2 regions of the Novosphingobium sp. G106 genome follow, and region 2 is predicted to be linked to the other one. Evidence: riboswitches for the same ligand, from Rfam matches in the RefSeq annotation. Region 2 holds a riboswitch; the other holds the start of a gene.
The links. A riboswitch is a leader RNA that binds a small molecule or an ion and turns the genes downstream of it on or off. The one in region 2 is predicted to bind cobalamin.

Region 1: another riboswitch for cobalamin. It lies ahead of KRR38_RS32640 (cobalamin biosynthesis protein CobG); the one in region 2 lies ahead of KRR38_RS07145 (TonB-dependent siderophore receptor).

The regions. Positions count from the first base shown of each region.
Region 1 is NZ_JAHOOZ010000003.1:116,886-120,287, forward strand. It holds gene KRR38_RS32625 (hypothetical protein) at 337-606, shown strand; gene KRR38_RS32630 (hypothetical protein) at 732-944, shown strand; gene KRR38_RS32635 (DUF3606 domain-containing protein) at 1,052-1,234, shown strand; cobalamin riboswitch at 1,598-1,835, shown strand; gene KRR38_RS32640 (cobalamin biosynthesis protein CobG) at 2,080-3,207, shown strand; gene KRR38_RS32645 (precorrin-8X methylmutase) at 3,207-3,402, shown strand, end outside.
Region 2 is NZ_JAHOOZ010000001.1:1,498,698-1,502,099, reverse strand. It holds gene bluB (5,6-dimethylbenzimidazole synthase) at 1-132, shown strand, start outside; gene KRR38_RS07150 (ABC transporter substrate-binding protein) at 119-1,006, opposite strand; cobalamin riboswitch at 1,096-1,289, shown strand; gene KRR38_RS07145 (TonB-dependent siderophore receptor) at 1,431-3,402, shown strand, end outside.

The DNA.
Region 1 (3,402 bases), on a different contig from region 2:
TCAGCGCTGGCGCCGGCAATCGAGTTTTCCTCAATCAGACATCAGTTATTCGCACTTGCAGCATATTTCGCTGAAGCTCACAACCGAGACGCCTTACAGGCATCCTCTCCCAAAACTGTCAGGGCCTGATCGGCAACGATCGGGCCCCTTTTTCCAGCCCCTCCAAAGTTATAGGGCTCTCATCCGTGGGTGTAGTACCTTGGCAACAGTCGGGTTCAGCCTTTGTGCGAGGAGTCCGTCTAGGGCCGGGTGAGCGAGGAGAGGATGCCAGAGCATGCCCGGCCCGCTAGTAGATAAAAGTACCCATTCCATCGCTTCTAGCGAAAGGAGGGACACATGGGAGAGCGCTTTATGCGCGAACGCGAAGCGCCGGCCTCGTTTGTCCAGATCACAGAATCGGTAGCCGACATCGACGAACTGCCCGAGCATTGGTTTATGGCAGGGGCCCGACGCTGCGATCTACATGGACACAGTTGGATCAAACTGACGACCATCACCGACGAGCGGGTGGCGATGGCAGGGGTAAAGCATCGTCGTATCCACCACGTCCAAGCCAGCCCCTACTCGCAGTCGGGATGTCACGATCGTCGGCACGGCCGCCAGTAGCCGCACCAGAAAGACTTTTTGGCGATCGAAAATTAATGCGATGCTTGCAGGCTTCGGGCTTGGCACGCCGCTTATCCCCTGCAGAGTTGATTGAATATGCGCGCTAATCAAAACCTGTCCGTGCGATGATCGACGCAACCCTTCTGACCAATGAGCAGCTCCTAGCTTTTGACCAGGACATGTTAGGACTCGCCAAGGAAGGCGTGGAGAACATGACGCAGCTTTCGATCGAAACCTGGGCTGAGGTTTTGCGTGAACTCGTCATCCGCGGCCTCGTCGAACTTCGAAGCGGGTCCTATGATGACCTGGGAAGCGCCGATATCAGACGGCTAAAATGAATCCCCTCTGACAGAAAAACCTTTGCCGACGCGCGGGCATCTCGACGCACCCTCAGTCCCGGGGAACCGCGCGACTGGGCGGGTGTTGAGGTCGTAAGGAGATGACCATGGTCAGCGACACAACCAAACCGGGACGCGATCGTCAGTTCGTGGCGGGAGGAGAGGGGCACGAGCTTCGTCATTTCACCGAGAAGCTCGGGCTCTTGGTCACGCAGGCCCAAGAGCTTATCGACCGCGTTGGCAACAGCCGCGAGGCGCGCAACGCCGCCGCGCAGCTTCTGAAAGGGTGATTCATGCCGGTGTCCCAACTCAGCGCCATCGAGCGGATTTCGCGAGTAATCGCGGCCCAACGTCTCAGCATAAACGCCGACGGATATAATCCCTCGGTTTCCCTCGAAGTCGATGACGAATGGCGCAACTATCGTGATGATGCGGTTGCCGTGCTCAAGCACCCAATTGCTAGCGGAGCACCGTGCTCCCGCGGAGATCCTCGGCGTCGATCCGTCTGAAGGACAGCTCAGCTTTGCCCGCTCTTCCTTTGTCGCAAATGCGCACTGCCCTCCCTCGCAAACGCCCGCTGAAGAGAATTCAGCGATGAGTTGCGAAGGTCGGCGTAAGCCTATAGGGGATATCCAGTCGGTTCGCATAAGCGAGCCGAACTAGATCGCGCCGGTGTCCCGTAAGGGACTTAATAGGGAACGCGGTGCGGGTGGTCTTGCCACCTCAATCCGAGGCTGTCCCTGCAACTGTAAGCGGCGAGCGTGAGGCATATCGCTTCCTCTGAGACGGGGAGGCAGCCACTGGGCCGGACCATCGTCCGTTGCCTGGGAAGGCCATGCAGCACGCTTTGACCCGCGAGCCAGGAGACCTGCCAGCGTCTGGTCGCTCTTGCCCTGGCCCAGGGGATGGCCGAGGCACGGTGTACTCCGTCCGGGCGACGAACCTTTGCGGCTGGGCTGCATCGGTGCGTGACGAGCGGCGCTTCTTGCACCCCCGCCGTTGCGCATCGGCCGACTGGACATCGGCAAGCCCATCCATCGTTGCTCGGTGTGAACGGAGTGGGCTTGAATTTGATATCGCAATGTTTGCCACCCGGCGCACGGAATCCGGCCGACCGCCTGCTGGAGGGACGTGCGTGAACCATCGCATCCGCGGCTGGTGCCCGGACGCCTGGCGTCCGATGGCAGCGGGCGACGGCCTGCTCGTTCGCATAAAGCCGCGCCTCGGCCGCATGGGCCCAGATCAGGTCCGGGGCCTGTGCGATGCCTCCGCGCGTTTCGGCAACGGCCTGATCGACCTGACCAATCGCGCCAATCTGCAAATTCGGGGGGTGATCGACGACAAATGGCATGTCGTGGTCGACGCGCTGATCGCACTCGACCTGGTCGATCCGGCCGCCGATCTCGAGACGCGGCGCAACATTCTCGTCGCGCCCGATTGGCAGGCTGCCGACCATAACGCGCGGTTGGCAGAGGCCTTGGCCTCACGCCTTTCCGCCCTGCCGACGCTGCCCTCGAAGGTCGGCTTCGCGATCGATGCCGGAAACGCCCCGATGCTGACAGACGCGCCGGCGGACTTCAGGATCGAGCGGAGCGGAGACGGCACCCTGCTGCTGCGCGCGGACGGGCGAGCGGGCGGCACACCGGTGGCGCCCGACACGGCCGTGGACGCACTCATCGCGCTGGCGCACTGGTTCGTCGAGACCGGCGGATCCGAGACCGGACGGGTCGCGCGTCACGCCGCGCCGCTGCCGGCCTGGGCGCGGGCTGATCTGCGTCCGGCCACTCCCCGCGCGCCGCCCCTTCCCGGCCCTCATCCGCTCGGTCACGTCTGGGGAGTGCCGTTCGGCAGTATGGAGGCGTCGGCGCTGCGCGACTTGGCCGAGCGGAGCGGTGCCTCTGCGCTGCGCCTCACGCCCTGGCGCAGGCTGCTGCTCGAAGAGGCTCGGCCGGTTCGTGTCGAGGGCTTCGTCGACGCGCCCGGCCATCCGGCGATGCGCGCCGCGGCCTGTCCCGGTGCGCCCGCATGTCCCCAGGCGACGGTGGAAACCCGCGCTCTTTCGCTGCGACTTGCTTCCCTGGTCACGGGCCGGCTGCATCTGTCGGGCTGCGCCAAGGGATGCGCGCATCCCGGCATGGCCGACGTCACCGTGACCGGACGCGGCGGCCGGTTCGACCTGGCCTTCGCCGCCCGCCCCGCAGATCCACCGACGCGCTCCGGGCTTACCGCCACCGAACTGCTCGCCGCTTTCGGAGCCGCTTGATGCCCCACGTCTATGAAACCGATGGCCAGGCCATCTACCGCCAGTCCTTTGCCACGATCCGTGCCGAAGCCGAACTCTCCCGCTTCACGTCCGACGAGGAACGCGTGGCGGTCCGCATGATCCACGCCGCGGGCATGGTCGAGCTCGCCGCGCATATCCGCTTCTCGCCGACTTTCGCGACAGTCGCCGCAAAGG
Region 2 (3,402 bases):
GCGCCGGCGAACTGGCATTTCATCGCGCTGCTATGCGTGGGCTATCCGGTGGCGCAGCATGAGGTCCCCGAACTGGAGCGCCGGGGCTGGCAGGCGCGGCAGGACTGGCGCGTCCACGTCAGCGAGCGGTGATGCGCCCGCCCCGGTGCCGCTCTAGCTGCTGTGCGAGGCTGCGCGCCGCCTGGACGTAGGCGGGGCCGCCGCAGACGGTCCACGCCTGCGGAATGCTGAGCCGCGGAATTCCGTTCAGCGCCGGGTGGTGGAGCATTTCGGTGCCCTGGTCGCTGACGCGCTCGGTTGCGCTCTCGACGATGAGGTAGTCGGGCCGGGACGCCACCATCTCCTCGAGCGACATCTGCGACAGCGGCGACTTGTCGAGCTTGGCCGCCAGGTTGACGAAACCCAGGCGCGTCATCAGGTCGTCGACCAAGGTACCGGTGCCGGTCAGATAGCCGCGCCGCTGGTAATAGGCGGCGACCTTGCCGCGGCCGACCTTGGGGATGACGGCGAGGTCGCGCTGCATCTGCGCGATCATCGCCTCGCCGCGCTCGGGATGACCGACCGCAGCGGCAGTCGTGCGGATCGCGGCGAAGATGTCGTCCAGCGTATCGGCGCTCTTGAGGTCGATCATGCGATAGTGCTGGTCCTTCAGCACCGCGATCGCGGCGCTGCGCCTGGCGGGCATGCCGAGCACCAGATCCGGCCGGATCGCGAGGATTTCCTCGGCCGAGGTGCCGAGAATGCGCAGGCCGCCGGTCCTGGCCGCCACGGCGGACATCTCGGGCTTGTTGGCATTGCGCGTGAGCCCGGCGATCTGGTTGCGGTCGGCCAGCGCGAGCAGCAGCTGGTCGGCGCAGAGATTGAGCGAGACGATTCGCTGCGGTCGCGCGTTGGCCGGCTGTCGCTGCACCGTCCCGGACGAGGCCCAGCTCGCCGCGCCGGCCATCGCCAGGGCGGTCAGCGACGCCAGCAGTCCGGTGCGGCGGAGGAGGTGGGGAACGGCCATGGTCGCCTCCTTACCTTGCGCCTTCAGCGAAACAAGATGGCGGCCGGACGATCACCCGCCCCGCATTGACGCAGTTCAGCACGTCGACTAGGGGCGCGGCTGCGACAGGTTCCCCGGAGACGGGGATGAAAAGGGAACGGGGTTCAAGACCCCGGCTGCCCCTGCAACTGTAAGCGGCGAGCCATCGCGCCACATGCCATTGGGATCTCACGGTCCTGAGAAGGCGGCGCGAACCGGCATTGACCCGCGAGCCAGGAGACCTGCCCGTCGCGGTCGTCCTTCGCGCGGACAGGGTGTGCCGAGCGGACGGGGGTAAACCCGAGTGACGACATGTCTGGACCGCGTTTGTGCGGGAGATGTGTCGTGCCCGCCGGGTGCGGAATCTCCCAAGCGCGTGGTCCCTTGTCATGGGGTACCCATTGCGATGTTGAAGTCCGTTCTGTTTTCCACTTTCCTTCTCTCGACCGCTGCCTACTCGACGGCCCATGCCGAGGAAGCACCGCAAGAGGCGCCGGCGCCCGATGCCGCCGCTTCCACCAGCACGGTGGCTGACACCGATGCAGGCGGCATTCTGGTGACCGCGACGCGCTTTGCGACGCCGCTCGATCAGGTGCCGGCCTCGGTCACCGTGCTCGACAAGACGGCGATCGACCGCAGCCAGGACATCGGCGTGACCGAACTCCTGCTGCGCACCCCGGGGATCAGTGTGTCGCGCAACGGCGGCTATGGCACGGCGACCTCGCTGCGCATCCGCGGTGCCGAGTCCGACCAGACCGTGGTGGTGATCGACGGGGTCAAGCTCAACGATCCCTCGTCGACCGGCGGCGGCTACAACTTTGCCAACCTGCTGGTCGGTGATGCCTCGCGCATCGAGGTGCTGCGCGGGCCGCAGTCGATCCTCTGGGGCAGCCAGGCGATCGGCGGCGTGGTCAACGTGGTCACTGCCATGCCGACCAAGACGCTCGAAGGCAGCTTCGACCTCGAGGCCGGCTCGCGCGAGACGGTCAGCGCCCGTGCGGCGATCGGCGGCAAGACCGGGCCGCTCGCCTGGCGCATCGGCGGCCAGGCCTTCACCACCGACGGCATCTCGGCGATCTCGCCGGCCTTCGGCGGCAAGGAGGCCGACGGCAATACCAACCGCAACGTCAGCGGCCGGGCCGTGCTCGACTTGGCGCAAGGTATTTCTGTCGACCTGCGCGGTTACTACGCGAAGTCGCGGGTAGAGATCGACAGCACGACTGCGGATTCGCTCGACTACTCGCTCAACAAGGAATTCGTCGGCTACGCGGGCCTGAACTTCGACCTGCTCGACGGACGGTTCCGCAACCGCGTCGCCTATGCCTACACCGATACCGACCGCGACAGCTTCAATCCCACCCGCGCGCGGCCGCAGAGCTTCGATGCGGCCGGAAAGAACCGGCGGTTCGAATATCAGGGCAGCTTCGCCATCGCCGAAGGCTGGACGCTGCTTGCCGGCGCCGAGAACGAGCGCTCGCGCTTCCGCAGCGTCTCGCCGGCAGCCTCGCTGGCGACGCCGGTGCCGGCCCCGACGCGTGGGCAAGTGGAGATCACCAGCGTCTATGGCCAGATCGCGGCCGAGCCGATCGCGGGCCTGACGCTCAACGCCGGCCTGCGCTACGACGATCACGATCGTTATGGCGGCAAGACGCTGTTCGCCGCGGGCGGGGTCTGGCGACTGCCCACGGGCACTCTGCTGCGCGCCAGCTATGGCGAGGGCTTCAAGGCACCGACGCTCTACCAATTGTTCTCCGAATTCGGCAACGCGGCGCTCGATCCCGAACAGGCCAAGGGCTGGGAAGCAGGGGCAGAGCAACGCCTGTTCGACGGCAAGTTGGCCTTCGGCGCCTCCTATTTCGAGCGGAAGACCACGGGCCAGATCATCTTCAACAGCTGCACGGCGGCCTCGACTGTGCCGCTCTGCTTCGTCCCCGGCAGCACGACGACGCGGCGGACCGGTTACTACTCGAACGTCGCGCGCGCGGAGGCTCACGGGATCGAGGCGCAGGGGTCGCTTACGCTTGGCAGGCTCAACCTCGACGGCAATTATAGCTGGACTGTTTCCGACGATCGCTCGGCGGGCACTGCCACCTTCGGCAAGTGGCTGCCGCGGCGGCCGCGTAACGAGGCCAACGGTTCGATCAGCTATGACTGGGCATTCGGCCTCACCACCGGCGCGGCTGTGCGCTGGTCGGGCAAGAGCTATGACAATGCCGCCAATACGACGCTGCTCGCTGCCTATACGCTGGTCGACCTGCGCGCCGAGTACAAGCTGAGCGACGCGGTGCGCTTCTTCGCCCGCGCCGAGAACCTGTTCGACGAGAAGTACATGACCGCCTACCGCTACGGCACGCTCGGCCGCAGCATCTATGCCGGTA